One region of the Bradyrhizobium sp. HKCCYLRH3073 genome, then DNA from elsewhere that is predicted to be linked to it. Evidence: predicted binding sites of a transcription regulator. Region 1 holds the regulator's gene; each other region holds the start of a gene.
The links. Region 1 encodes PhoB, which activates phosphate uptake and scavenging genes when phosphate is short. Its sites were predicted from a motif close to TGTCATNNANCTGTCAT; they were not measured.
Positions count from the first base shown of each region.

Region 1 (7,271 bases):
CCGCGCTCGGACATCGTCTCAGCGCTCGCCTTGAACTCGTAGAACTCGTTGCGCGAGCAGCCGTGATGAGCCAAGTGATTGGCGATGAAGGTCGGACGTCCCACTGCGTCGAGGCCGTCTGCCGTCAGATCGCCCGAGGTGAGCGCCAGCAGGCTTTCCATCATCCAGCCCGGATGCGGCGCGCAGCCTGCGACGTTGATCACCGGCAGCCCGCGTTTCGAGCGGAATCCCGCGCCGAGCGCGCCGCCGATGTCACTGCCCTCGAACTGCAATCCGACCGCGTCGGTCGGGTTGATGCCGGCAGCAGGAATGCCGCCATAGGCCGCGCAGCTGCCGACGGCGACGACGTAGTCGGCCAGCGGCGCCAGATCGAGCAGCCAGTGATAGATCGAGCGGTTGGTGCCGGCGAGCATGTTGAAGCGGCCGGTCTGACCAGGTCCGCGCGCCACCGAGCCTTCGAGCACCAGCAGATCGAGCCGCTCGCGACCGTCGCGGATCGCCTCCAGCAGCTCCACGACCTCGTCTCCGGTCTGCTCGCTGACGGAGGGATGCCAGATGAGGTCAATGCCGGACTGGCGCAGCTCATCGAACCAGCCGGACGCACCGCTTTCCAGGATCGACATCGTGCAGCCGCCGCAGCTCGCGCCCTGCAGCCACAGCATCCTGGTCATTTCGTCCGAGCCGGCCATCATTCGTACCCGCGCGCTCGATCCTATTTCGCCCTCGGGTTTAGCGCCCCGGCGCGAACGCTGGCAAGCTCCTCACCCGGCGCATCCTCGGAACCGCCCGGACGGCGGCCAAGCAGCATGGCACCCGCCCAGATCAGGCCGAACAGTCCGATGGCGACGATCCCGAGGTTGGCGAGATCATCGCCCAGCGCAGTGACGACCTCGGTCCATCCGCCGGTGAAGCCAAGCCGGGGCGTCAGCAGCGCGACGGCCTCGACGCCGCCGATCACCAGCGCGATCGCGACAGAGGCGCCGGTGATGACCAGATTGTAGCGCCGCTTGCGCGCGGGATCCGTGAACGCCCAGCGATAGGCGCCGGCCATCAGCATGCTGTCGGCGGTGTCGACGGTGGCCATCGCCGCCGCGAACAGCGCCGGGAATACCAGCACATGCGCCAGGCTCGCGCCGCGCGCTGCCTCGGTCGCCGACAGGCTGAGCAGCCCGATTTCGCTGGCGGTGTCGAAGCCCAGGCCGAACAGGAAACCGAGCGGGTACATGTGCCAGGCGCGAGACACGAGGCGGAGCACCGGCCGCAGCAGACGAATGAGCAGGCCCCGCCCGGCGCTACCTGCGGCATCGATGTCGGAATGCGGGTGGGACGGGCGGCGCCAGAGGTTCACGAACAGCACCAGATTCGCGAAGGCGATCAGCAGCAGGAAGCCTGCGGAGACCGAGGTGCCGATGGTGCCGCCGATCGCGCGGATGGCGCTGTCCTCACTCAACAGATCTGAGCCGGCCACCAGGCTCACTACGATGGTGGCGATCACGACGACGCTGGAATGGCCGAGCGCAAAATAGAGGCCGGCGGCGCGCGGCGCGCTGCCGTCCTGCACCAGCTTCCGCACTACGTTGTCGATGGCCGCGATGTGATCCGCATCGACCGCATGGCGCAGTCCGAGCAGCCAGGCCAGCAGCGCGGTGCCGACGATGGCGGGCCGGTCGGCGTAGAGCGCGAACGCCCAGACCCAGGCCAGCGCGTTGGCGGCGACCAGACCGCCGACCAGCGCAACGTTGCGGCCGGGCTGCGACCGCCACCACAGCAGCCGTGGGGCACGAGGATGATCAATTGGAACAATCGTCATACTCGGACCATAGCAAGAGCCAGGCCAGTTCGGTAAGGCCCCGCGGCAGGCGAAAGCTGCAGGAAAAATCGGCTGCAGTTCGCGGTTCGCCCGCTCGCTTGGCAACCCGCTATCCAGTCACGCACAGATCATGACCAGCGGCGGGACCTCTCTCGTCCCCTCCTCCTTCAGCCCGACGAGGCACTCTGCGCCGCGATCTCGCGCCGCACGACCGCTTCGAACTGGCTCGCGGGAGCAGCGAACATCAGCCGGGTCTCCTCGTGGAACGCCGAGAAGATGCCGACCACGACCGGCTGCCCGCCGACTTCGGCCATGATGGGGGAGCCTGAATAGCCGAAATTGGCGAGGCAATGCACCGTCAGCAGCCGGGCATCGCTGGTCATGCCGGCGCTGCAATTGCGCTGGCCGGTCGGCGAATAGCGGCGCTCCTGGCCGTAGCCGATCTCGGAGATGGTTCCGGCTGATGTCGCAGCCTGCAGTTCCTCCCGCGTCAGCGCCTTGACCGCGACCGGCTTCGAGGGCAGCGCATCCTTCAGCACGATCAGCGCCCAATCGGCGGGCGAGCGGTCGAGCGACCATCTGTCGTGCCGGGTCGGGACGAAGTCCGGCGCCACGATCAGCTTGTCGGCGACCGACGATGCCGCCGGCGTGCCCCTGTTCATGCCGGCCAGGAAGCGGACATTGCCGGGGCTGACCTGCGCGACGCCGTTGAACACGCAATGCGCCGCGGTGAGCACGACGCGCGGCGCGACCAGCGTGCCGGTGCACCAGCCGCCGGTCGAGTATTGCGCGACGGTGACGACGCCGATCGACGACGCCGGCCACGAGGTGGGATCGACGACCTCGCCGATGTGGCGGTCGAGCCCGAGCAGTTGCTCCGGACGCGGAGCGGCGACGCCCGCCTCCGCCGATTCCGGCTTCGGCCGCCAGGCCGCAATGGCGCTCTGGGCCTGGACGCGCTGCGGCTCGGTCAGCTTGACCCGCTGCACGTCGCGGCCGGCCGATCGCACGCCGCTGCGACCCGCCATCACCAGCCAGGCGTAGCCCTGCACGACGTCCTGCTTCACGCCGCGACCGTCCAGCAGCATCAGGCCCAGCATGTATTGCGACTGGGCGAAGCCCTGCGCTGCCGCGCGGCTGAACCAGCGGCCGGCTTCGCCATAATTGCTCGCGACACCTTCGCCGTTGACATAGGCGATGCCGAGATAATGCTGGGCGACGGCGAGGCCCTGATCGGCGGCCTTGCGATACCACGCCAGCGCCTCGGCGGGGTTGCGCGGTTGGCCCCAGCCGAAGGCCTCCATGAAGCCGACGTCGAACTGCGCCCGCGCATCGCCCTTGGCGGCCAGCGGCAGCAGGCGGCGCATCGCCGCGGCGTGCTGTCCGTTTCCCGCCGCGGCGACCGCGTCTTCGAGCTCGGCGGCCGCGGCGCCCGCCGCGCTGCCGAGCAGCACGGCTAGAGATATGATGATGGTCTTGATCAAGGGCGTCCGCTGGGACCGAAACATCGTGACGGGCCACGAAGCAGACACGATCAAGACGGCGGCGGCGTGGCGGAAAGCGGACCGCGATCTCCTCAATCGGGCCCCCTCGCGCCTCACACCTGCTTCATCCTCACGCCCGATCGCCCCTTACACCTGCTCGCTCTTGGCGAAGCGATCATCGAGCGCATAGCCGGCGCCGCGCACGGTGCGGATCGGGTCCTGCTCGCGGCCCGGATTGAGCAGCTTGCGCAGGCGGCCGATATGGACGTCGACCGTGCGCTCGTCGATATAGATGTCGCGGCCCCAGACGCTATCGAGCAGCTGCTCGCGGCTGAACACGCGGCCGGGATGCTCCAGGAAAAACTCGAGCAGGCGGTATTCGGTCGGGCCGAGATCGATCGGCCGTCCCGAGCGCGCCACGCGGCGCTTCTCGCGGTCGAGCTCGATGTCGCCATAGGACAGCACGGTCGCCAGCCGCTCCGGGCTCGCCCGCCGCAGCAGGCCCTTCACGCGCGCCAGCAGCTCCGGCACCGAGAACGGCTTGACGATGTAGTCGTCGGCGCCGGTCGCGAGGCCGCGCACGCGCTCGCTCTCCTCGCCGCGCGCGGTGAGCATGATGATCGGCAATTGCCGGGTCTCGGACCGCGCCCGCAGGCGGCGGCACAGCTCGATGCCGGACAGGCCCGGCAGCATCCAGTCGAGCACGACGAGATCGGGAACGCGCTCCTTCAGCCGTGTGTCGGCCTCGTCTCCGCGCGCCACCGTCTCGACCTCGTAGCCTTCGGCCTCGAGGTTGTAGCGCAGGAGCGTCGTCAGCGCCTCCTCGTCCTCCACCACCAGAATTCGGGCGCCCATGTCAGAACCGTCTCTCTCAGTTGCCGGGGATCGTCGATGCGAAGCTCGTCATGTCGCCCTTCGGGCGCTTGTCCATGATCTGCTGGCCTTCGATCATATAGAAGACGGTCTCCGCGATGTTGGTCGCGTGATCGCCGATGCGCTCGATGTTCTTGGCGCAGAACATCAGATGGATGCAGAACGAGATGTTGCGCGGATCCTCCATCATGTAGGTCAGGAGTTCGCGGAACAGCGAGGTGCAGATGGCGTCGACCTCCTCGTCGCCCTTCCACACCGTCATCGCCGCCGGCAGGTCGTGCGCGGCATAGGCGTCCAGCACCGTCTTGACCTGCGACTGCACCAGGTCGGTCATGTGCTCGAGCCCGCGGATCAGCTTGAGGGGATGGAAGTCGCTCTCCAGCGCCGCGACGCGCTTGCCGATGTTCTTGGCGAGATCGCCGATGCGCTCCAGATCGGTCGCCACGCGCATCGCGCCGACGATCTCACGCAGATCGACCGCCATCGGCTGTCGCCGGGCGATGGTGAGCACGGCGCGCTCCTCGATGATGCGCTGCAGCTTGTCGACCTCGGCGTCGGTGGCGACCACCTTCTGGCCGAGCGCGATGTCGCGCCGCACCAGCGCATCGACGGAATCGACGATCAGCCGCTCCGCAAGGCCGCCCATCTCGGACACCAGCCGGGTGAGATCCTGCAGATCGCTGTCGAACGCCTTGGCGGTATGTTCACTGGCCATGATGATCTCCTGAAGTCAATGTCGTCGGCGTCAGCCGAACCGGCCGGTGATGTAATCCTGGGTCCGCCGATCGCTCGGCGAGGTGAAGATCTTGCTGGTGTCGTCGAACTCGATGAGCTCGCCGAGATACATGAAGGCGGTCTTGTCGGAGACGCGGGCCGCCTGCTGCATGTTATGCGTCACGATGGCGATCGTATAGTTTTCGGCGAGCTCCTGGATCAGTTCCTCGACCTTGGCGGTCGAGATCGGATCGAGCGCCGAGCACGGCTCGTCGAACAGGATCACCTCCGGCCGGACCGCCACGGTGCGCGCAATGCACAGCCGCTGCTGCTGGCCGCCTGACAGCGACAGGCCCGAAGCGTTGAGCTTGTCCTTGACCTCGTTCCACAACGCGCCGCCGCGCAATGCCTTCTCGACCCGGTCGTCCATCTCCGACTTGGAGATCTTCTCATACAGCCGGATGCCGAAGGCGATGTTCTCGTAGATCGTCATCGGGAACGGCGTCGGCTTCTGGAACACCATGCCGACCCGGGCCCGCAGCAGGTTGAGGTCGAGCTTGGGATCGAGGATGTTGGTGTTGTCCAGCATGAGCTGGCCAACGGCGCGCTGGCCCGGGTAGAGATCGTACATCCGGTTGAAGATGCGCAGCAGGGTCGACTTGCCGCAGCCGGACGGGCCGATGAACGCGGTGACGCGGTTGGTCCCCAGCGACAGGTTGATGTTCTTCAGCGCGTGGTGATCGCCGTAATAGAAGTTCAGGTTGCGCGCGGTCACCTTGGCGGGGGCTTCCGGCAAAACCTTGCCGTTCAGCGCGGCGGGATTGGGCTGGCTGACGGATACGGACAGGTCGGTCATTTTGCGTTCCTCTCGGCGCCGAGAATGCGTGCACTGACATTCAGGGCGAGCACGGCCAGAGTGATCAGAAGGGCTCCGCTCCAGGCCAGCTGCTTCCAATAGGCATAGGGGCTCTGGACGAAGTTGTTGATGGTGACGGGCAGGTTGGCCATCGTCTTGGAGAGGTTGAGGCTCCAGAACTGGTTCGACAGCGCGGTGAACAGCAAGGGCGCGGTCTCGCCGGCGACGCGGGCGGTGGCCAGCAGCACGCCGGTGATCAGGCCCGAGCGCGCCGCGCGATAGGCGATGCGCCGGATCACCAGCGATCGCGGCAGGCCGAGCGCCGAGGCCGCCTCACGCAGCGGGTTGGGCACCAGCAGCAGCATGTCCTCGGTGGTGCGCAGCACCACGGGGATGACAATGACAGCCAGCGCCAGCGAGCCTGCGAGCGCCGAGAAGCCGCCCATCGGCACCACGACAGCGCCATAGATGAACAGGCCGATGATGATCGAGGGCGCCGACAGCAGGATGTCGTTGATGAAGCGGATCACCGAGGTCAGGCGGTCGTTGCGGCCGTACTCGGCCAGATAGGTGCCGGCGAACAGGCCGAGCGGCGCGCCGATGCCGACGCCGATGACCGTCATGATCAGAGAGCCGACGATGGCATTGCGCAGTCCGCCTTCGCTCGAGCCCGGCGGCGGGGTGTCGGCGGAAAACACTTGCAGGCTGAGGCCGGCGAGGCCGTTATAGAACAGCGTGAACAGGATCAGCGCCAGCCAGGTGACGCCGAACAGCGCGGCGGCGACGCAGAGGCCGCGGATCACGATGTCCCTGCGGCGTCGGCGCGCATAGATCGGATTGACCGGCGTATCGGCGGTGAGCGAATCTGCGCTGGACATGGCTTATTTTCCCGCCTTTGCTTGGAGCCGCATGAGCATCAGGCGCGCGCTCGCCAGCACGAAGAAGGTGAGCACGAAGAGCAGCAGGCCGAGCAGGATCAGGCTCGACTGGTGCAGGCCGTCGCTCTCCTGGAACTCAGAGGCAATGGCGGCCGAGATCGTGGTGCCCGGCGCGAAGATCGACGATGAGATCCGGAACGAGTTGCCGATGATGAAGGTCACCGCCATCGTTTCGCCGAGCGCACGACCCAGCGCCAGCATGACGCCGCCGATGACGCCGACACGGGTGTAGGGAATGACGACGCTGCGCACGACCTCCCAGGTGGTGCAGCCGACCCCGTAGGCCGCTTCCTTCAGCACCGGCGGGACGGTCTTAAACACGTCGACCGAGATCGAGGTGATGAAGGGCAGCACCATGATCGCCAGGATCAGCGAGGCGTTGAACAGACTGAGATAGGACGGCGGACCGGCGAAGATGTCCTGCAGCACCGGGATGCCGGAGCAGAGATTGATCATGAACGGCTGGAACGTGTAGGCCAGGAACGGGCCCAGAACGAAGAAGCCCCACATGCCGTAGATGATCGAGGGAATGCCGGCGAGCAGCTCGATCGCAATGCCGATCGGACGGCGCAGCCATTGCGGGCACAGCTCGGTGA
Region 1 is NZ_JBNPUD010000010.1:49,469-56,739, forward strand. It holds gene ACQR1X_RS22740 (HupU protein) at 1-689, opposite strand, end outside; gene ACQR1X_RS22745 (HoxN/HupN/NixA family nickel/cobalt transporter) at 713-1,810, opposite strand; gene ACQR1X_RS22750 (trypsin-like serine protease) at 1,978-3,294, opposite strand; gene phoB (phosphate regulon transcriptional regulator PhoB) at 3,442-4,149, opposite strand; gene phoU (phosphate signaling complex protein PhoU) at 4,166-4,882, opposite strand; gene pstB (phosphate ABC transporter ATP-binding protein PstB) at 4,913-5,737, opposite strand; gene pstA (phosphate ABC transporter permease PstA) at 5,734-6,615, opposite strand; gene pstC (phosphate ABC transporter permease subunit PstC) at 6,619-7,271, opposite strand, start outside.

Region 2 (7,271 bases), on a different contig from region 1:
GGCGAGCTCGATGTCGCGCAGGGTCACGCCGCCGGCGTCATGGGTCGTGAGGACCACCTCGACGGTGCGGTAGACGTTGCGCCACTCGGGATGATGGTCAGCCTTTTCGGCGACCAGGGCGACGCGGGTCATGAAGCCGAAGGCTTCGTTGAAGTCTGTGAATGTGAACGTGCGGGCGATGGCCTCACGGCCCACCGCCTCGGACCAGCCGGGAAGCTCCCGCAAGGCAGTGGCGCGTGCCTCCGCCGACAATCGTTGCGGCATCTCGATCTCCTCTCGTGGTGCAATCGACCGGACACGTGGCAACATCCGGGCGATTGCGGGGTCTACCTCCAGCCGGATCGCGCTGGGGTCCGCCCGATCAGAGCCTTGTCACAGGCCGTTGCCGGAGGGGCTCGGACCTGTCCCGATCCCCCGGTGGCTGGTGCGATGGTAACCATGACGCAGATGTCACCCCGGGCGGACAAGAAATTTGCTACAGTTCAGCTCTATCGAAGGACGACGTGGCCAGACGAAGCCGCCTGTGGCATCGCCCGGGCCCAGGACCACCGGAGGACAGAATCTGGTAGATGCTCAGACCACGCCAGCGCAGCGCTCACGGATGCGCCCTGCCGTGTTCATCGTCATCGCCGGGATCCTTGCGGTCGTCGGCGCTTTGACGGGTGCCTACTATTTTGCGATGCGTCCCGTGGTGCTCAAGATCGCGGTCGGTCCGCCCAACAGCGACGACCTGAAGGTCGTCCAGGCCCTGACCCAGGCCTTTTCCCAGTCGCACGCCTCCGTCAGGCTGCGGCCGGTTCCGACCGAGGGCGCCGCCGAGAGCGCGCAGGCGCTGGCCGCCGCCAAGGTGGATCTTGCGATCGTGCGGGGTGACCTCGAGGTCCCAAAGAACGCACAGGCGGTGGCGACGCTGCGCAAGAACGTCGTCATCCTCTGGGTGCCCTCGTCCGGCAAGGGCAAGAGCCGCAAAGGTGGCGCCAAGATCACGAAGATCTCGCAGCTCGCGGGCCACAAAGTCGGCATCATCGGCCGGACGCCGGCGAACGCGAACCTGCTGAAGGTCATCCTGCGCCAATATGGCGTCGACCCCAGCAAGGTCGAGATCGTCCAATTCCCGATCACCGAGGCCGCCGAAGCGGTCCGAAGCCAGAGGGCCGATGTCTATCTGGCGGCCGGTCCCATCAACAGCAAGATCACGGCGGATGCGATCGCCGCCGCCACCAAGGAAAGCGGGCCTCCGACGTTCCTGGCCATCGATTCCGCCGCAGCCATCGCACAGAACCATCCCGAATACGAGGCCACCGAGATTCCGGCCGGCGCGTTCGGCGGGGCGCCCGATCGCCCCGAAGATGAAGTGAAGACGATCAGCTTCAATCACCACATCGTGGCACGCAAGGGCCTCACCGACTCGACGGTCTCGACGTTCACGCATCAGCTGTTCTCGGTGCGCCAGCAATTGCTGTCGGAATTTCCGCTTGCCGCCAAGATCGAGACGCCGGACACCGACAAGGACGCGGCGATCCCCGCTCATCCCGGCGCGGCGGCGTTCGTCGACGGCGAGGAGAAGACCTTCCTCGACCGCTACAGCGACTACATCTGGTGGAGCCTGATGGCGCTTTCGGCGATGGGTTCGGCCGGTGCGTGGTTCGCCGGCTATCTCAAGCGCGACGAACGCACCATCAACACCTCGCTGCGCGATCGTCTGCTGGAGATGATCACCATCGCGCGCAGGAGCGATTCGACCGAGGAGCTCGACCAATTGCAGAGCGAGGCCGACGAGATCCTGCGCAACACGCTGACCTTCTTCGAGGACGGTGCGATCGAGCACGCTGCGTTGACCGCGTTCAACATCGCGCTCGAGCAGTTCCACAACGCGGTGGCCGATCGCAAGCTCATCCTGATGAGCATGCCCGCCAATCTGCAGCGAACCGGCGCGCAGTTGCGTGCCGCCGGCACCTGAGGTCGGACCACGCTTGCGCTGCGGCCGTGTCACGCGGCGGCCGGGGCGCGATTGTAATTCCAGCGTCATCAATCTTTCCTAGGTCTGCCGGGCCGTGACTCGCGCCTGCTCCCGCGCGCGATCCGACCAGGAGATCCGCATGACGCTTCGCATTCCTCGACCGCACACAGCCCTGTCCCGCCGCCGCTTCCTGTCGACGGCCGCCGCAGCCGGCGTCACGACGCTGGCGATGCCCTATCTGAGCCGCGCCGCCGACCGGCCGCAGATCACGCATGGCGTGCAGTCCGGCGACGTCGGCATGGATGGCGGCGTGGTCTGGGCGCGTGCCGATCGGCCGTCGCAGATGCTGGTCGAGGTGGCGACCACCGAATCGTTCAAGGACGCGCGGGCGCTGCCACCGATCGCCGCGCTTCCGGAGAGCGACTTCACGGCCAAGATGCTGATCGAAGGCCTGCCGAGCGGCCAGGACATCTTCTACCGCGTCAAGTTCCGCGACCTGTCGCATACCGCGGTCGAAAGCGAGGCCGTGGCCGGCCGCTTCCGCACCGCGCCCGGCAACAAGCGCGACGTCTCGTTCGTCTGGGGCGGGGATGTGGCGGGGCAGGGCTGGGGCATCAATCCCGATGATGGCGGCATGTTCACCTTTGCGACGATGAAGAAGCACCGCCCGGATTTCTTCCTGCATTCCGGCGACACCATCTATGCCGACGGCCCGATCAAGTCCGAGGTAAAGCTGCCGGACAACAAGGTGTGGAAGAACCTCACCGTGGAAGAGAAGGCCAAGGTCGCCGAGACGCTCGACGAATTCCGAGCCGCCCACAAATACAATTTCCTCGACGAGAACGTTCGCGCCTTCAATGCCGAGGTGCCGATCTTCGTGCAGTGGGACGATCATGAGGTCACCAACAACTGGTCGGCTTCCAAGGAGCTGCCGGCGAGCTACAAGGAGCGCAACATCCAGCTGCTCGCGGCCCGCGCGGCGCGCGCCTTCCACGAGATGTATCCGATGCGCGAGAGCATCATCGAGCCGGGCCGCGTCTATCGCACCATCAACTACGGTCCGCATCTCGACGTGTTCGTGCTCGACGAGCGCAGCTACCGCGGCGCCAACGGTCCCAATCTCGAGGACAAATATGGCCCGGCGTCCTACTTCATCGGGCCGGAGCAGATGCGCTGGCTGAAGCAGGCGCTGCTCAATTCGCGCGCGACCTGGAAGGTGATCGCCTCCGACATGCCGCTCAGCATCATCGTCTATGACGACGCGGCCAACAAGAAGGGCTCGGAAGCCATCGCCCAGGGTGACGGCCCGGCGCGCGGCCGCGAGCTCGAGATTGCCGAGATCCTGCGCTTCATCAAGACGGCGCCGATCCAGAACACGGTGTGGCTGACGGCGGACGTGCACTACGCGGCCGCGCATTATTACGATCCGAACAAGGCGCAGTTCCAGGACTTCGAGCCGTTCTGGGAGTTCGTCTCCGGTCCGTTGCATGCCGGCACGTTCGGTCCGAACGAGCTCGACAACACCTTCGGCCCCGAGGTGCGCTTCATCAAGGCGCCCGGCCTCGACAAGCAGAACCTGCCGCCATCGGCCGGGATGCAGTTCTTCGGCCACGTCAAGATCGAAGGCGCAACGGGCCAGATGACCGTGACCCTGCGGGATCGCGCCGACGTCGCGCTGTGGTCGACCACGCTCGATCCGAAGCTCGGCTGAGGTCTTGTTGCTCGGCGGCAACACGATCGCGTGCTGCGACGGCAACTAATCGCGTCGCCGCAGCACGGCCTCCAGCGCCTCGGTCGGGCACGGCTTCGGCAGCCGCGGCCGGTCGGCGAATGCGGCCGGCACGCGGTCGGCGCCATAACCGGTCGAGAATGCGAAGGGAATGCCGAGCGCCGCCAGCCGCTCGGCAATCGCAAAGCTCTTCTCGCGGACCAGGCCGACATCGAGGAGTGCGAATTGCGGGACACGCTCGGCGATCATGGCGAGCGCGGTGGCGACGTCGGCTGCGATCCTGATGTCGGGAACGCCGAGGTCGGTGATCGTGTCTTCCAATCCGAGCGCAATGATGGGGTCGTCTTCGACGACCAGCACATGCTGATAGAACTCGGGCACGCCTGATTGCGAGCTGGTCATGGGATCTGCGGGTTCCAGGAGGAGGGACGGACCCCGCGGCCGGCGCCTCCTCTCGAGCGCGCTGGCGGGTTCCTGGAACCAAGGCAGCATATCAGAGTTCCTCTGTCGGTGCACTTGTGAACACAAGGAGCACGGATCACGCACATGCGTTGCGCACGGGGGATGACGATGCTGAGCCAGGGTGTGACCACGCTGAGCCGGGAACGGCCCTACAACAACCTGCTGCGGCGGCTCAGTCCGGCCGACTACGCGCTGATCTCGCCGAATCTGGTCGAGGACACGGCAACGCCGAACGAGCTGCTCTACAGTCCGGGCGACGACGTGCAGATCGTGCATTTTCCCTGCGGGCCGGCGCTGACGTCCTATCTCGTTCCCAATGAGGACGGTCGCGACGTCGAGACCATCCTGGTCGGCCGCGAGGGCGCCGTCGGCGGGATCGTCAGCGAGGGCTTCCTGCCCGCCTATACGCGGATCGTCGTCAAGTTCGGCGGCCCGTTCGCCCGGCTGCCGTTGTCCCGCCTGGCGGCCGCCAAGCTGCAATCCAAGACGCTGCGCAACGTGTTCGCGCGCTACGCCGATTGCATGCTGGCGCAGATGTTCCAGTCGACCGCCTGCAACGCGATCCATTCGATCGAGCAGCGCACGGCGAAGTGGATCGTGGCCGCGATGGACCGCACCGATGGCGAGCCGATCGTGCCGCTGACGCATGAGCAGCTGGCCACCCTGCTGGGCGTCGGCCGCAGCTACGTCAGCCGGGTTGTCCAGACCTTCAGGGCCGAGGGCATTCTCGAAACCCGCCGCGGCGCCTTCATGGTGCGGGACTTCGACGCGCTGAAGCGCCGTTCCTGCCTGTGCAACGAGGCCGTGAAGACCCATTTCGAGGAGGTCCTGCGCGGTGTCTATCCGACCGAGCAGGCCGAGGCGGGCTGAGCCCGCAGGCGCCATTGACTTTCCGCGCATGGGCGCAGCGGCCGCGTCGGCCGTCAGCGTTTTCTCCCGCGCGGCCGGAGGCGCGTGGCGGCGGAGGCATTAGCCAGCCGCCCGGAAACTGCTCCTCGCTCCTGAAAGCAGTCATTGTTTTTTGGCATTTTCTGCCTATATTGCGCCGCAACGCGCGAGGTCTGCCCGGTCGATTGGCCGGGCTTCCTATTTGGGGCTGCCGGCCCCTGCCGCCGAACGAGTTTCGCGAGCGCGCGTCGCAAAGCTAACAGCTTGATTCGACTATCATAAAGCGCGCGCCCCGCCGGGGACAGAGCACGGGCTCTTGAGAAAGCTTAGAAGACACCGACCATGAACCTCCGTAACATCGCTATCATCGCCCACGTTGACCACGGCAAGACGACCCTGGTCGACAAGCTGCTGCAGCAATCCGGTACCTATCGCGAAAACCAGCGTCAGGTTGAGCGCGCGATGGATTCGAACGATCTGGAACGCGAGCGCGGCATCACCATTCTGGCCAAGTGCACCTCGGTGCAGTGGAAGGATACCCAGATCAACATCGTCGACACCCCCGGCCACGCCGATTTCGGCGGCGAGGTCGAGCGCATCCTGTCGATGGTCGACGGCGTGATCGTGCTGGTCGATGCCGCCGAAGGCCCGATGCCGCAGACCAAGTTCGTGGTCGGCAAGGCGCTCAAGCTCGGCCTGAAGCCGATCGTCGCCATCAACAAGGTCGACCGGCCCGACGCGCGCATCACCGAAGTCGTCAACGAGGTGTTCGACCTGTTCGCCGCCCTCGATGCCACCGATGAGCAGCTCGATTTTCCGATCCTCTACGGGTCGGGCAAGAACGGCTGGATGGGCACCTCGCCCGATGCCTCGCACGAAGACGGCATGCAGCCGCTGTTCGATCTCGTCATCAAGCATGTGGCGCCGCCGGTGGTCGAAGAGGGCCCGTTCCGGCTGCTCGGCACCATTCTCGAGGCCAACCCCTATCTCGGCCGCATCATCACCGGGCGCATCGCGTCCGGCACGGTGAAGCCGAACCAGGCGGTCAAGGTGCTGTCGCGTGAAGGCAAGCTGATCGAGACCGGCCGCATCACCAAGATCCTGGCGTTCAGGGGTCTCGAGCGCCAGCCCGTGGACTTCGCCGAAGCCGGCGACATCGTCGCCATCGCGGGCCTCACCAAGGGCACCGTGGCCGATACGTTCTGCGATCCGGTCGTCGAGAGCCCGCTGCAGGCGCAGCCGATCGATCCGCCGACCGTGTCGATGTCGTTCATCGTCAACAATTCGCCGCTCGCCGGCACCGAAGGCGACAAGGTCACCAGCCGCTTGATCCGCGACCGCCTGCTGCGCGAGGCCGAGGGCAATGTCGCGCTGCGTGTGGTGGAATCGCAGGACAAGGACGCGATGGAAGTGTCCGGCCGCGGCGAATTGCAACTCGCGATCCTGATCGAGACCATGCGCCGCGAAGGCTTCGAGCTCTCCGTGTCCCGTCCGCGCGTCGTGTTCGAGAAGGACCCGGCCACCGGCCAGACCCTGGAGCCCATCGAGGAAGTCGTGATCGACGTCGACGAGGAGCATTCCGGCGTCGTCGTGCAGAAGATGAGCGAGCGCAAGGCCGAGCTGATCGAGATGCGGCCGTCCGGCGGCAACCGTCTGCGGCTGGTGTTCTACGCGCCGACCCGCGGCCTGATCGGCTATCAGGGCGAGCTGATGACCGACACCAAGGGCACGGCGATCATGAACCGCCTGTTCCACAACTACCTGCCGTACAAGGGCGCGATCCAGGGCCGCCGCAACGGCGTCCTGATCTCGAACGACCAGGGCGAGGCCGTGGCCTACGCGATGTTCAAGCTGGAGGACCGCGGCCCGATGATGATCGAGCCGGGCTGGAAGGTCTACAAGGGCATGATCGTCGGCGAGCACACCCGTGACAACGATCTCGAGATCAACGTCCTCAAGGGCAAGCAGCTCACCAACATCCGCACCACCTCGAAGGATGAGGCCGTCCGTCTGACTCCGCCGATCCGGATGACGCTGGAAAAGGCGCTGGCCTATATCGAGGACGACGAGTTGGTGGAGATCACGCCGAAGTCGATCCGCCTGCGCAAGAAGCACCTCGACCCGAACGAGCGCAAGCGCGCGGAGAAGCAGAAGGAAGCGGTGGCGTAAGGCCAGCCTTTGCTCTTTCCTTCGTCATGGCCGGGCTTGACCCGGCCATCCACGGTCTGGCGC
Region 2 is NZ_JBNPUD010000004.1:554,445-561,715, forward strand. It holds gene ACQR1X_RS13530 (4a-hydroxytetrahydrobiopterin dehydratase) at 1-264, opposite strand, end outside; gene ACQR1X_RS13535 (TAXI family TRAP transporter solute-binding subunit) at 614-1,960, shown strand; gene ACQR1X_RS13540 (alkaline phosphatase D family protein) at 2,100-3,671, shown strand; gene ACQR1X_RS13545 (response regulator) at 3,717-4,091, opposite strand; gene ACQR1X_RS13550 (Crp/Fnr family transcriptional regulator) at 4,260-5,021, shown strand; gene typA (translational GTPase TypA) at 5,382-7,208, shown strand.
Region 2: a site for PhoB is predicted at 2,013-2,029, ahead of ACQR1X_RS13540 (alkaline phosphatase D family protein). Genes of this name have one in related genera too.

Region 3 (7,271 bases), on a different contig from region 1:
GCCGGACACCATTACCATCTCCAACGTCAACCTCTCGCTCGGCACCGGAGCGGCACGTGTTCATATCCTCAAGGACATCAGCCTGCGGGTGGGACAGGGCGAGACGATCGGCCTGATCGGCCCCTCGGGATCGGGGAAGTCCACGCTGCTGATGGTGATGGCGGGGTTGGAACGTCCTGACAGTGGTGAGGTGGTGGTCGGCGGCACCGCTTTCAATGCCCTGGACGAGGACGCCCTGGCCCGGTTCCGGGGTCGCCAGGTCGGCATCGTCTTCCAGTCCTTCCACCTGATCCCGACCATGACCGCGCTGGAGAATGTGGCAGTGCCGCTCGAGCTGGCCGGCCATGCCGGCGCCGCGGAGCGTGCCGCCCGCGAGCTCGAGCAGGTCGGGCTCGGCCACCGTCTGCATCACTATCCGACGCAGCTCTCCGGCGGTGAGCAGCAGCGCGTGGCATTGGCCCGCGCTCTCGCTCCCGACCCCGCAATTCTCGTGGCCGACGAGCCGACCGGCAATCTCGACGAGACCACCGGCCAGCAGATCGTCGACCTGCTGTTCACCAAGCATGCCGAGCGCGGCATGACGCTGGTGCTGGTGACCCATGACAGCGGCCTCGCGCATCGGTGCGACCGGGTGGTGCGGCTGCGCTCGGGACGGATCGAAGCCGAGAGCGACGCACACGAGCAAGCCGACGCATGAGCACGGTGTCCGAACCGATCGCGGGCGGCCGCATGGCCGCGTTGCCGGTGCGCTACGCGCTGCGCGAGCTGCGCGGCGGCTTGCGCGGCTTCTACGTCTTCATCGCCTGCATCGCGCTCGGCGTGCTCGCCATCGCCGGTGTCGGCTCGGTGGCGGCCAGCCTCAATGACGGGCTGGTCCGCGAGGGCCGGACCTTGCTCGGCGGCGACGTCGCTTTCTCGCTGTTTCAGCGCGAGGCCAAGCCCGAGGAGATCGCCTTCCTGCGGACGCGCGGCCAGGTCTCGCTGGCGGCAACCTTGCGGGCGATGGTGCGCGCCGGTGACGCCAAGCTGGCCTTGGTCGAGCTCAAGGCGGTCGACGGCGCCTATCCGCTGCTGGGCAAGGCCGAGCTGCAGCCCGACCTGCCGCTACCGGACATTCTCGCCGAACGCGACGGCGTGTTCGGCGCGGCGGCCGATCCGGCACTGCTGGCGCGGCTCGACCTCAAGGTCGGCGACACCGTCAGCATCGACACCGTCCGCTTCCAGATCCGCAGCGCGCTCCAGGCCGAGCCAGATAAATTGTCCGGCGGCATCGGCCTTGGGCCGCGCTTCCTGATCAGCGAGGCCGGCCTGCGCGCCACGTCGCTGCTGCAGCCGGGCAGCCTGGTGCGCTGGACCTACCGGGTCCGGCTGCCCGACAATGCCAAGGACGACCACGCCGCAGCGTCCTTCATCGCCGACACCCGCCTGACCTTGCCGTCGGCCGGGTGGGAGATCCGCAGCCGCAGCAATGCCTCGCCGCAGCTCGAGCGGACGATCGGCCGCTTCACCCAGTTCCTCACCCTGGTCGGTCTCGCCGCGCTGCTGGTCGGCGGCGTCGGCGTCGCCAACGCGGTCAAGAGCCATGTCGACCGCCGCACCGAGGTGATCGCGGCGTTCAAGGCCCTCGGCGCCACCAGCCGCGACGTGTTCGGCATCTACCTCGTGCAGGTGATGGTGCTCGCCACGATCGGTTCGATCATCGGCCTCTGCGCCGGCGCGGCCCTGCCCTTCGCCATCGTCGGGCTGTTCGGCAACATCCTGCCGCTGCCCGTGATCCCGGCTATTCATTCCGACGAGCTGGCGCTGTCCTTCGTCTATGGCCTGCTCACCGCACTGGCGTTCGGTCTGTGGCCGCTCGGGCGCGTACGCGACGTGCCGGTGGCGGCGTTGTTCCGCGAGGCGGTCATCGCCGAATGGCACCGGCCGCGCTGGAGCTATCTGGTGCTGATCGCGGGCACCGTCGCGCTGCTGATCGCGGTCGTGATCGGCTTGTCCTACGACAAGCGCATCGCCGCGGTGTTCGTCGTCGCCGCCGCGCTGGTGTTCGTGCTGTTGCGCGGCATTGCCGCCGCGGTGATGGCAATTGCGCGCGCCCTGCCGCGCAGCCGCTTCCCGATGCTGCGGCTGGCGGTCAGCAACATCTACCGCCCGGGCGCGCTGACACCGTCCGTGGTGCTGTCGCTCGGACTGGGTCTCGCGGTGCTGGTCACAATCACCCAGATCGACGGCAATCTGCGGCGCCAATTCCTGGCGCAACTGCCGGAGCAGGCGCCGTCGTTTTTCTTCATCGACGTCCCCTCCGGCGAGGCCGACCGCTTCCGCGGCTTCCTCAAGGACCTCGCCCCTCAATCCGCTGTCGAAGACGTGCCGATGCTGCGCGGGCGCATCGTCGCCGCCCGCGGCGTCCGCGCCGAGGACCTCAAGGCGACGACGGACACCGAATGGGTGCTGCAGAGCGATCGCGGCCTGACCTATACCGCCGAGATTCCCAAGGGCTCGAAGGTGGTCGAGGGCGAGTGGTGGAGCGAGACCTACAGCGGACCGCCGCTGGTCTCGATCGAGAAGCGCATCGCCGACGGCCTCGGCCTCAAGCTCGGTGACGACATCGTCGTCAACGTGCTCGGACGCGATATCACGGCGCGGATCGGCAACATGCGCACCATCGACTGGCAGGGGCTCGGCATCAACTTCGTGCTGGTGTTCTCCCCGAATGCCTTCAAGGGCGCGCCGCACACCCATGTCGCGACCCTGACCGAAGCGCGCTCCGATGCCGCCGAGGATGCCCGTGTCATCCGCAAGGTGGCCGACGCCTTCCCGATGGTGACCAGCGTGCGGGTCCGAGAGGTGATGGAGACCGTGGGCTCGGTGGTCTCCAACCTCGCGCTCGCCATCCGCGGCGCCAGCGCGGTGACCTTGATCTCGGCCATCCTGGTGCTCGGCGGCGCGCTGGCCGCCGGCCACCGCCACCGGGTCTACGACGCGGTCATCCTGAAGACCCTGGGCGCGACGCGGCTGCGGCTGCTCGGCGCCTACGCGCTCGAATATCTGATGATCGGGTTTGCCACCGCCGCGTTCGGCGTCATCGCCGGCTCGGTCTCCGCTTGGCTGATCGTGACCCGGCTGATGACCTTGAGCTTCGCCTGGCAGGCGGGCAGCGCCGCGCTGGTCGTCTTGGCGGCGCTGATCGTGACCGTCGGCCTCGGACTGGCCGGCACCCTGCTCGCGCTGAACCAGAAGCCGGCGACGGTTCTTCGGAATCTCTAGCGGCTTGATCGAGCGCTTGCGCGCTCATGCCGCACGGTTAACGCGATTTATACGGCTGAGACGCGTTCGGAGCGACATTCAGCCGCGCGTGGAAGCTTGCGGCGGATATGCTAGTTTCCCATCTAGGGAATGGGCTCAGAGACCTGCCAAAGATGGCGAATTTGCCGATGACGCAAATTTAATATCGATGGCAGCGGGTATGAGATAGGGTTTTTCGAGAACCGGCTGAAGGTCCTGCCAGGATCGGGCTGCCGGGCAACCAACGGGAATTCGACCATGTCGGACCTCAACCGCAACTATGCTTCACCCTTTGGCCGGGTGGCCGGGCGCGCCGATGCCGCGACCGTCGACGCCGGTCTGCGCGCCTACATGCTGCGCATCTACAATTACATGAGCATCGGCCTGGCCATCACCGGCCTCGCGGCGCTCGGCGTCTACATGGCGTCGGTGACCGGCGATCCGGCGGCCGGCGTGTTCAAGTTCGGCAACGCCTATCTGACGCAGTTCGGCTACGCGATGTTCGTGAGCCCGCTGAAGTGGCTGTTCATCCTTGCCCCTCTGGTCATGGTGTTCGCGATCTCGGCCGGCATCAACCGCCTCGCGCCGTCGACCGCGCAACTCCTGTTCTGGGTGTTTTCGGCCTTGATGGGCATCTCGCTGTCGTCGATCTTTCTGGTGTACACCCACACCTCGATCGTGCGGGTGTTCTTCATCACCGCGGCGACGTTCGGCGCGCTCAGCCTGTACGGCTACACGACCAAGCGTGACATGACGGGCATGGGCTCGTTCCTGTTCATGGGCCTGATCGGCATCGTGCTGGCGAGCCTGGTGAACCTGTTCCTGGCGAGCTCGATGCTGCAGTTCATCGTCTCGGTGATCGGCGTGTTCGTGTTCGCCGGCCTGACCGCCTGGGATACGCAGCGCCTGAAGAACGAGTACATCTACGGCTACGCCTCCGCGGGCGGCGACATCGCCGAGCGCGCAGCGATCACCGGCGCGCTGTCGCTGTACCTGAACTTCATCAACCTGTTCACGCTGCTGCTGCAGCTGCTCGGACAGCGCGACTGATCCAACCGCTCGAACGAGCGACCTTCGAAGCCCCGGCCTCACCGCCGGGGCTTTTCGTTTGCACAAACCCCGATTGCGACCGGCGCAAAGCCGCAGCGGCAGCCATGCCGCGAGGCCGGATTGATCGCCGCGTCCGCATGGGTATGCTTGCACCCCATGTCGAACATCGAAATCCGGCCCACCCAGGAGGCCGACCTCCCGGCCATCACCGCCATCTACGGCCAGGCCGTCCGCGAGGGCACGGCCACCTTCGAGCTCGACCCTCCGGATCTGGCGGAGATGACGCGCCGCTTCCGGGCGCTCCGCGACGGCGGCTTCCCCTATTTCGCCGCCCTGCTGGACGGAGAGGTGGTAGGCTATGCCTATGCCGGGCCCTACCGGCCCCGCCCTGCCTATCGCTTCACGGTGGAGAACTCGGTCTATCTCGCTCCCGCCAGCCAGCGTCGCGGCATCGGGATGCGACTGATGCGGCAGCTGATCGACGCCTGTGAGGAGGGAGGCTTTCGCCAGATGATCGCCGTCATCGGCGACTCCGCCAATGCCGGCTCGGTCGGGCTGCATACCGCCTGCGGCTTCCAGATGATCGGCACCCACCCGAGCGTCGGCCTGAAATTCGGCCGCTGGCTCGATACTGTGATGATGCAGCGCCCGCTCGGGGCCGGGAGCAGCGACGTCCCGGCGTAAGCGACGCCGGTCGAAATGTCGTGATCACCCGGCGGGTCGGATCAGACCAGCGCCGGCTTCGGCGCGATCGCCAGCAACACGCGCTCAAGCTCGTGGCCGCGGCGCAGGATCAGCCCGGTGGCCGAGATCACGCTGTACATGCCCTGCTTGCGTGCGAGACGCGGATCCTTCTCGATGCGGTAGATCGGCACCTCGGACGCCCGGCGAAACACGGAGAAGACGGCCCGGTCACGCAGGAAGTCGATCGAATAGTCGCGCCACTCACCGTCGGCGACCATGCGACCGTAGAGGTTCAGGATGCGGTTCAGCTCCAGGCGGTCGAACGTCACCCGGTTCGGCGCTGCGGCCGCACTGCGCGCCGCCGCGCGGTTCTCGCTGGGGTCGGCGTCCTCCGGCGTGAGGTTCATTGGCGTCCTCCTGTCATCTGTGTGACATGATCGCGCCATCCGGCAGAAGCCGCAAGGGGCCGTTTTCGTTGTTGAAGTTCGACCGAGCCTGCGAGGTCATCAGTTCCGCGAACACGCAAGCGTCACGGGATCGTTAGCGGAATCATAATCGCGCCGTCTTTCCGCCCACCGACCGCCCCCGACCTTCGGCATAAGATTCGTGTGCGTTGGCCCGGTCCTTTCGGTTCCGGATTCCTCAGCCCCCAGCCCCCCGGGGTCGTCAGGATCGGGTCTATTCACAAGTAAGGCAAAGGGCCAACGCAAGTTGGTCCTTTTGCTTTTCTGGCGTGAGCTGCCGGAAGATGTCGCGGCGCGCCGTCGCACGGACGTGACGCGCCTCACGCAGGTCAGCGAAAACGAAGATCGGAACGACGGAAGATCAGCGCTCGGGACCACGCGCCGTTGCTGAAGCCCGTCCGCCCAACGGCAACTCGGAAAAGGCGGCGCCGAGCATCGGCCCAGGGCGGTCGCGACTGCCGTCCTGCACATAGACGACGGTGCCATCGACGCCCTCGCGGGCGATCTTCTCCAGCGGCACGCTCCAGCTGACCGGCGACCCGGTCCAGTCACCCAGCTTCTGGAGACCGCGAACGACGTTGTAATAGGTCAGGTCGCGGCCGCTGTTCTCGCCGCGCCCGACCGAGATCGGGACCACCCGCGAGATCGAGCAGACCCAGACCTCGCCGTGCCGGCGCGGCGCATGCTCGCTGGCCGCGGCGACCGAGACGGAGAGCTCCTGGCCGTCGACCGACAGCCTCACCGGCACCGACATCACCGCGCCGCCCTGGACGGTTTCCTCGATCGCGCCTTCGATCGCCTCGCGGTCGCTGCCGATCACATGCACAGAGCCGTTGATCACCGCCTGCGGCGTATAGACCTCGCGGTCCCCGCGCGCACGAGAATAGGCCCGCTGCCGGGCCGTGAAGCGGGAGTCGGCCAGCGTGTCCTTCCAGCCGAGATAGTCCCAGTAGTCGATCGGCAGCGACAACGCGATGACCGAAGGATCTCTGGCGAGCTCGCCGAGGATCTTGTCAGCCGGCGGGCAGGACGAACAGCCTTGAGAGGTGAAGAGTTCGATCACCGCACGGGGATCGGACGCGGCTGGCCGGACGAAAGCGATGACCGCACAGACACTCAGCGCTGCGCGCGACCACCACGACATCTGTCCACTCATCGCCACTGTCCCGTCTGGACCACCGTCCGCTGCGCCCTGCGCATCACTGCATCCGCGATGCCGTCCTCGTAGTTAACAAACCGAAAATGCAAAGGAGGCGGCCTTTGTCATAGGCCGCCTCCTTCATCACCCGCTACTCACTTCAGAGTGAGCCAAACTGTCGCATCGCGCTTTGGTTAAGCGGCGAGCTTGCGCAGCACGTAGTGCAGGATGCCGCCGTTGCGGTAGTAGTCGAGCTCGTCGAGCGTATCGATCCGGCAGAGCAGCGGCACCTGCTGCGCCGCACCGTCGGCCGAGACGATCTCGGCGGTCAGGGTTTGGCGCGGCTTCAGGTCGCCCTGCAGGCCCTTGATGGTAACCTTCTCGTCGCCCTTGAGGCCGAGCGAGGACCAGGACGTGCCTTCCTGGAAGGTGAGCGGCAGCACGCCCATACCGACCAGGTTGGAGCGATGGATGCGCTCGAAGCTCTGGCAGATCACGGCGCGGACGCCGAGCAGCCGGGTACCTTTGGCGGCCCAGTCGCGCGATGAGCCGTTGCCGTATTCGGCGCCGGCGAACACCACCAGCGGCACACCCTCTTCCTGATACTTCATCGCGGCGTCGTAGATCGACATCTGCTCGCCGTCGGGCCAGTG
Region 3 is NZ_JBNPUD010000016.1:91,798-99,068, forward strand. It holds gene ACQR1X_RS28290 (ABC transporter ATP-binding protein) at 1-697, shown strand, start outside; gene ACQR1X_RS28295 (ABC transporter permease) at 694-3,264, shown strand; gene ACQR1X_RS28300 (Bax inhibitor-1/YccA family protein) at 3,541-4,332, shown strand; gene ACQR1X_RS28305 (GNAT family N-acetyltransferase) at 4,489-5,016, shown strand; gene ACQR1X_RS28310 (DUF2794 domain-containing protein) at 5,058-5,423, opposite strand; gene ACQR1X_RS28315 (DUF1223 domain-containing protein) at 5,842-6,624, opposite strand; gene acnA (aconitate hydratase AcnA) at 6,813-7,271, opposite strand, start outside.
Region 3: a site for PhoB is predicted at 5,435-5,451, ahead of ACQR1X_RS28310 (DUF2794 domain-containing protein). Genes of this name have one in related genera too.

Region 4 (7,271 bases), on a different contig from region 1:
GTCGACGATGAAGTAGCGGCCGAACTCGGCGCCGACGAGAACGCGGGCGCGCTCCAGCGAGGTGCCGCTGACCGACAGCGGGTCGAGCCCGCCCGCTTCCTGGAATGCCGCCGTCGTGGCGCGCGTGTATTCGAAGGCGAGCTTCGGAACGATCCGGCTCTCCCCGATGCTCCAGTAGTAGTCGAGCTCGCTCAGCACGCCCGTGATGTGGGCGCCGTAGACCGACGTCGCCGCACCGAGGCTGGTGTCGCGCCGCGCACTGATCCCGCCGACGCCATGGACGACCGCGATCGCCCAGGTCCAGGGTCCCTGGTCGACCGAGGCGTTGAAGCCAAACTGCGTGAGATCGAGCGTCGCCGCTTGCAGCGCCAGCGGCACATCGACCCAGGTCCGGCTCTGGTCGACGGATAGTCCGACATTCACGCCCGGCACGAGGCGCATGCCGATACCGGCGACGCCGCCCCCAGTCGTCCTCTTGTCGCCGACGAAGTCGCGTTGCGCATCGCTACGGACGGTGACGCCATACATCTCGCCCCAGGTCCGGAACCGAGGCTGTTCCGAAGCCTCCGGCGCGCCGCCGCCCCCGGGATTGCTCCGCTGCAGCCGGGTGACGCCCTGCGTGGCCTGAGTCCCGAGCCGTTCGAGGAAGCTCGAGCCGAGATCGAGCACGGCTCGGCCGGCCGAACGTTCGGAACTGATCGCGCCTGGCGCAGGGCTGGGCAGTGGGCTCGGCGTTGGTGTCGGCGTCGGGCTGGCGGCGATGCTCGGCAGGCTGGCCTGCGCGACGCACGGCGAAGACGCGGCGGCCGTGCCGAGCGCGACGATGAGCAGCATCGCGCCCGACGCACCACTACGCATTCGCCGATCCGGCCTGGCTTGAGATGCCCCGCGCATCGATGCCCCGTTTCACCGCCGCTCAAATTCGCTTCAATATTGCCGCGATGATTTGCCCGCAGTTCCCGATCGCGGTCAATGAGGATTGCCCGTGCCGCGGCTTCCCTGCAGGGATTTGTGGTTCCAGCACCACAAGCCTCGCAATTGCAGCAACAGCCGGCGACGCGACGTCGCGACGCGTTCTCATCAGTCCGCCAACCTTGATATCGGCGGAAAATCGTGTTGCAATCTCCCGTACAATCGGATTGGCCGTTCGACTGTGCGTTTCGCGACTTTGGAAATTGAGCAGATCCCGGGAAGCCCGTTTGTGGCGTGGCACGCGTGAGCGTGGCCGCGTCTTTTTTTCGTCTAGACGAGGAGACAGCGATGCCGACCTACAAGGGCAGCGTGAAGTGGTTCAACCCGACCAAGGGATATGGCTTCATCAAACCGACTGGCGGAGACAAGGACGTGTTCGTCCACATCTCAGCCGTGGAGCGTGCTGGACTGACCACGCTCAACGAGAACCAGACGATCGAATATGATCTGGTGGAGAGCCGCGGCAAGACGTCGGCAGAGAACCTGAAGCTCTCGTGAGCATCGTCCCTGCGGAGAGCGCCACAGCGCGGGTTCGTAAACCAACTCACGAGCTCCGCGTCAGGTTCGCTCGCCGCCGATGATCAGACTTCGTCAGCCTTGATGTGCCCCCGGCCCCGCCGGGGATTTTTTTGTCCGCGACAGCTAGCGGACGACCGGCCAGATCAGCGTATGATCGCCTTGCTCCACGGACGACGTCCGGCAGAGATCGCCTTCGAGCCGCACCAAGCCCTTGGCCAACAGCTTCAGCGCTTCCGGATAGATCCGATGCTCGACGCCGAGAATGCGCGTCGACAGCGTGTCCGGCGTGTCGTCGTCCCTGACCACGACCGCGCCCTGCATCACGATCGGACCTGCATCCGTCTCCGGGATGACGAAATGCACGGTGGCGCCTGACAGCTTGACGCCGGCGCGCAGCGCCTGGCCATGCGGATCGAGGCCGGGGAATGATGGCAGCAGCGACGGGTGAATGTTCAGCATCCTGCCGTACCAGCGCTGCACGAACTCCGCCGTGAACAGGCGCATGAAACCGGCCAGGCAGATGATCTCGATGCCGCGTGCATCGAGCGCCTGCTGCAGTCTGGCCTCGAACCCTGCGCGGTCCTTGCCGAACGGCTTGCTCTCGATGATTTCGATCGCGACGCCGCTCTCCTGCGCTTTCTGCAGCCCGGCCGCATCGGCCCGGTTGGAGATCACGACGGCGATCTCGGCCGGAAATTCCGGCTGCGCCGCCGCGTGGATCAGCGCGGCCATGTTCGACCCACGGCCCGAGATCAGGATGGCGACGCGGCGCTTCATCGGCACACTCGTCTCACAGAGCCAGATCGAGGGCGCCGGTGTAGATCACCCGCTCGTCGCCTGTCGCAGCAACGACCTCGCCGAGCCGCGCGACGTGCTCGCCATTCGCGGTGAACACCTCGATGACGGCATCGACGGCCTCGGCCTTGACGATCGCGATCATGCCGATCCCGCAATTGAAGGTGCGCAAGAGCTCGCGCTCGGCAATGCCGCCCTGCTCCGCCAGCCATTTGAAGACCGGCAGCACCGGCAGGCCCGTCAGGTCGATCGAGACGCCGAGATGCTTCGGCAGCACGCGTGGAATGTTGTCGGTGAAGCCGCCGCCCGTGATGTGTGCGAGCCCCTTCACCGCACCGGTCTCGCGGATGGCGCGAAGGCATGATTTCACATAGAGGCGGGTCGGCGTCAGCAGCGCCGCGCCGAGAGTCAGGACCGGCGCGAACGGCGCCGGCGCATCGAAGCCGAGGCCGGACTGGGCGACGATCTTGCGCACCAGCGAATAGCCGTTGGAGTGGACGCCGGAGGATGCGAGCCCCAGCACCACGTCACCGGCCGCGATGTCGGGAGACGGCAGCAGCGTGCCACGCTCCGCCGCGCCGACCGCGAAACCGGCAAGATCGTAGTCGCCGTCCTTGTAGAGGCCCGGCATTTCCGCGGTCTCACCGCCGATCAGCGCGCAGCCGGATTCCCGGCAGCCTTCGGCGATACCGGCCACGATCGACGCCGTCGCCTCCGGGTCGAGCTTGCCGCACGCAAAGTAGTCGAGGAAAAACAGCGGCTCGGCGCCCTGCACGACGAGATCGTTGACCGACATGGCGACCAGGTCGATGCCGATGCCGCCATGCAGCCCGGTCTCGATCGCGATCTTCACCTTGGTGCCGACGCCGTCGGTCGCCGCGACCAGCACCGGATCCTTGAATCCAGCGGCCTTGAGGTCGAACAGGCCGCCAAAGCCGCCGATCTCGGCATCCGCGCCGGCGCGGGCGGTTGCGCGCACCATGGGCTTGATCAGATCGACCAGACGATTTCCGGCATCGATATCGACGCCCGAATCTGCATAAGTGAGCCCGTTCTTGCGCTCGGTCATGGTAAAAACCCCTAATCTGGCCGCTGGTTACGTCGGAATCCGGCCGCGCGCAATGGCTCGCAAGGGGCTCGTCCCCACACTATCTAGGAACCGTACCGGTTCGCCCTGTTTCGGAATCGGGTTGTCTTTTGATCGAGTCGTCGTCGGGACCCGCTGCGTGACCATTCCCCACAGTATCCCCAATCTGATCACGCTGGGTCGAATCCTGCTGGTTCCGATCGTCGTCTGGGCCATTGCGGCCGGCCAGATGGAGATCGCGTTTCTGGTCTTCGTGGTCGCGGGGGTGAGCGACGCCGTGGACGGCTTCCTGGCCAAGCGCTTCAACCTGCGGTCCGAGCTGGGAGCGCTGCTCGATCCTCTCGCCGACAAGGCGCTGCTGGTCTCGATCTTCGTCACGCTTGGCATCTGGGGCGCGATCCCGCGCTGGATCGTCATCCTGGTGGTCTCGCGCGACATCATGATCGTCTCGGCGGTGATCGTGTCCTGGCTGTTCGACAGGCCGGTCGCGATGAAGCCATTGATGGTCTCCAAGCTGAACACGGTCGCCCAGGTGGGATTCGCGGCGCTTGTGCTGGCCTCGCTCAGCTTCGGCTTCGAGCCCAGGCCCTACGATGTGGTGCTGATGGTGCTGGTCACCGTCTTTACCCTCGTGTCGGTCGGGCTGTATCTCGTCGACTGGGTGCGCCACATGAGCACCATCGAGGTCCGGTGATCCTCCGCGGAGGGCCCGTCCTGACCTCACGCACCACACGATACGGAGCAATTCGATCTTGGCCGGCCATATCCCCCCTCGTCAGCTGGCCTTCGCGCTGCCGCATGCGGAGAGCCTGACGCGGGACAATTTCTTCGAAGGTCCAGGCAACGCGGCCGGGCTCGCTCTGGTCGACGCTTGGCCGGAATGGCCGGCGCGGACCATGTTCCTGGTCGGCCCCGACGGCTCCGGCAAGAGCCACCTCGCCGCGATCTGGGCCGAGCAGGCAGGCGCCCGATCGCTGTCCGCGCATGCCCTTGAGGCAGGCGTGGTCCCCGGGGCGCTCGCCACCGGCGCGCTGGTGCTGGAGGATCTGACCGCAACCGGTCTCGACGAGCGGGCGCTGTTTCACCTGCTGAACCTGGCCCGCCAGGACGAGGCCTTCGTGCTGATCACGGCGCGCGAGGCCCCGGCGGCCCTGCCGATCGCCCTGGCCGATCTGAGGTCGCGGCTGCGTGCCGTCCCGGTGGTCACGCTGCTGCCGCCCGACGACCAGCTGTTCCGGGCCCTGATCGTCAAGCTGGCCGCCGACCGGCAAATGGCGATCGACGAAACCGTGGTCAGCTATCTCGCCAGCCACATCGAGCGGTCCTATGCGGCGGCACGCCAGACCATCGCGCTGCTGGACAACGAGTCGCTGCGGCTCGGACGCCCCGTCACCCGGGCGCTGGCGGCGGAGCTGCTCCGCCCGGCGTGACCGACGGCCATCTTGACGGCGGTTGATGACGGAACCTCAATGGTGCCGGCAACGTCATCCCCTGGTCACCCAGATTGGGCTACGGTCGACCATTCGCGACTGGACGGATATGGATCGAATTCCCTATGGATACCGAGCAAGTTACTGAAATTTCAGAGAAAGCACCGGTCTCGGCGCCGTCCATCGAGATTGCCTCGAGCCCCGAGCGATTCATCAATCGGGAGCTGTCCTGGCTTCACTTCAACCGCCGCGTTCTGGAGGAATCGGTCAATCCGCGCCATCCCGCCCTGGAGCGGGTGCGCTTCCTGTCGATTTCCGCCAACAACCTTGATGAATTCTTCATGGTGCGCGTCGCCGGCATCCGCGCCCAGGTCCGCGAGGGCATCGCCGAGCGCAGCCCCGACGGGCTGACGCCGACCGAGCAGCTGAAGCTGATCAACGAGACGGTGTCGCAGCTCGCCATCGACCAGCAGGCGATCTGGCGCGACCTGCGCAAGTTTCTCGGCGAGCTCGGCATCGTGCTGGTCGACGGTCAGGACGTCACCAGGAGCGAGCGCGCCTGGATCGAGGACCATTTCCTCGCCAACATCTTCCCGCTGCTGACGCCACTCGCGATCGATCCGGCGCATCCATTCCCGTTCATCCCGAGCCTCGGCTTCACCGTGGCGCTGCAGCTGATCCGCTCCGCCGACGGGCGTCCGATGAACGCCCTCATTCGCATGCCCGGCAAGATCGATCGCTTCATCCGCTTCCCCGGCTCCAAGGATGGCGTGATCCGCCTGATCACCCTCGAGCAGGCGACCGGACTGTTCATCGGCCGGCTGTTTCCGGGCTACACCGTGAAGGGCCAGGGCGCCTTCCGGATCATCCGCGACAGCGAGATCGAGATCGAGGAAGAGGCCGAAGACCTGGTGCGGCTGTTCGAGACGGCGCTGAAGCGGCGGCGCCGCGGCTCGGTGATCCGGCTCGAGATCGAGGCCAACATGCCGGAGGAGCTGCGCCGCTTCGTGCAGAATGCGCTGTCCACGACGGATGACGAGGTGTTCGTCGTCGACGGCGTGCTGGCGATGAACGAGCTGTCGCAACTGACGCGGGTCGACCGGCCCGACCTCGAATTCGCGCCCTACGTGCCGCGCCATCCCGAGCGTGTCCGCGACCATGGCGGCGACATCTTCGCCGCCATCCGGCAGAAGGACCTGATCGTCCATCACCCTTACGAGTCGTTCGACGTCGTCGTGCAGTTCCTGCAGCAGGCGGCGCGCGATCCCGACGTCGTTGCGATCAAGCAGACGCTGTACCGGACCTCCAACAATTCGCCGATCGTGCGCACGCTGGTGGAGGCCGCCGAGGCCGGCAAGTCGGTGACGGCCCTGGTCGAGCTCAAGGCGCGTTTCGACGAGGAGGCCAACATCCGCTGGGCCCGCGACCTGGAGCGCGCGGGCGTACAGGTGGTGTACGGCTTCCTGGAGCTGAAGACGCATGCCAAGCTGTCGATGGTCGTGCGCCGCGAGGGCGGCAGCCTCACCACCTATGTCCACACCGGCACCGGCAACTATCATCCGGTGACGGCGCGCATCTACACCGACCTGTCCTACTTCACGTCGGACCCGGTGATCGGCCGCGACGTCACGCGGGTGTTCAACTACATCACCGGCTATGCCGAGCCGATCGACATCGAGAAGATGGCGGTGTCGCCGCTCACGCTTCGCAAGCGCATCATCGAGCACATCCACGGCGAGACCAGCTTCGCCCGCCAGGGCAAGCCGGCCGTGATCTGGATGAAGATGAACTCGCTGGTCGATCCCGACATCATCGACGCGCTGTACGAGGCCTCGCAGGCCGGCGTGTCGATCGAGCTGATCGTGCGCGGCATCTGCTGCCTGCGTCCCGGCCTCCCCGGACTGTCGGAGAACATTCGCGTCAAATCGGTGATCGGCCGCTTCCTCGAGCATGGCCGCATCTACTGCTTTGGTATGGGTCAGGGCCTGCCGAGCGCCAAGGCCGCCGTCTACATCTCCTCGGCCGACATGATGCCGCGCAATCTCGACCGCCGCGTCGAGGTGCTGTGCCCGCTTCAGAACCCCACCGTGCATCAGCAGGTCCTGGAACAGATCATGGTCGCGAACCTGAAGGATACCGAGCAGAGCTGGCAATTGTTGCCGGATGGGTCGTCAACGCGTATGAAGGCCGCGAAGGGCGAGGAGCCGTTCAACCTGCACAATTACTTCATGACGAATCCGAGTCTGTCCGGCCGTGGAAAGTCGCTCAAGGAATCATCGCCGCGCCGGCTCACGCGCCGGAATGAACGCTCTCCTTCATAGGGGCTGTCTGCACCGGGGCCTTCTGCGCCGGGATATGCCGTGGTGAAGCCGCCCCGCACGAGGGCCACGAGCGTCGGTGTCATCGACATCGGCTCGAATTCGGTCCGTCTCGTCGTCTACCAGGCGATGGAACGCAGTCTCGTCACC
Region 4 is NZ_JBNPUD010000003.1:110,190-117,460, reverse strand. It holds gene ACQR1X_RS08190 (autotransporter outer membrane beta-barrel domain-containing protein) at 1-858, opposite strand, end outside; gene ACQR1X_RS08185 (cold-shock protein) at 1,261-1,470, shown strand; gene purN (phosphoribosylglycinamide formyltransferase) at 1,615-2,268, opposite strand; gene purM (phosphoribosylformylglycinamidine cyclo-ligase) at 2,282-3,355, opposite strand; gene ACQR1X_RS08170 (CDP-alcohol phosphatidyltransferase family protein) at 3,513-4,067, shown strand; gene ACQR1X_RS08165 (DnaA ATPase domain-containing protein) at 4,126-4,803, shown strand; gene ACQR1X_RS08160 (RNA degradosome polyphosphate kinase) at 4,929-7,124, shown strand; gene ppx (exopolyphosphatase) at 7,167-7,271, shown strand, end outside.
Region 4: a site for PhoB is predicted at 4,856-4,872, ahead of ACQR1X_RS08160 (RNA degradosome polyphosphate kinase). Genes of this name have one in related genera too.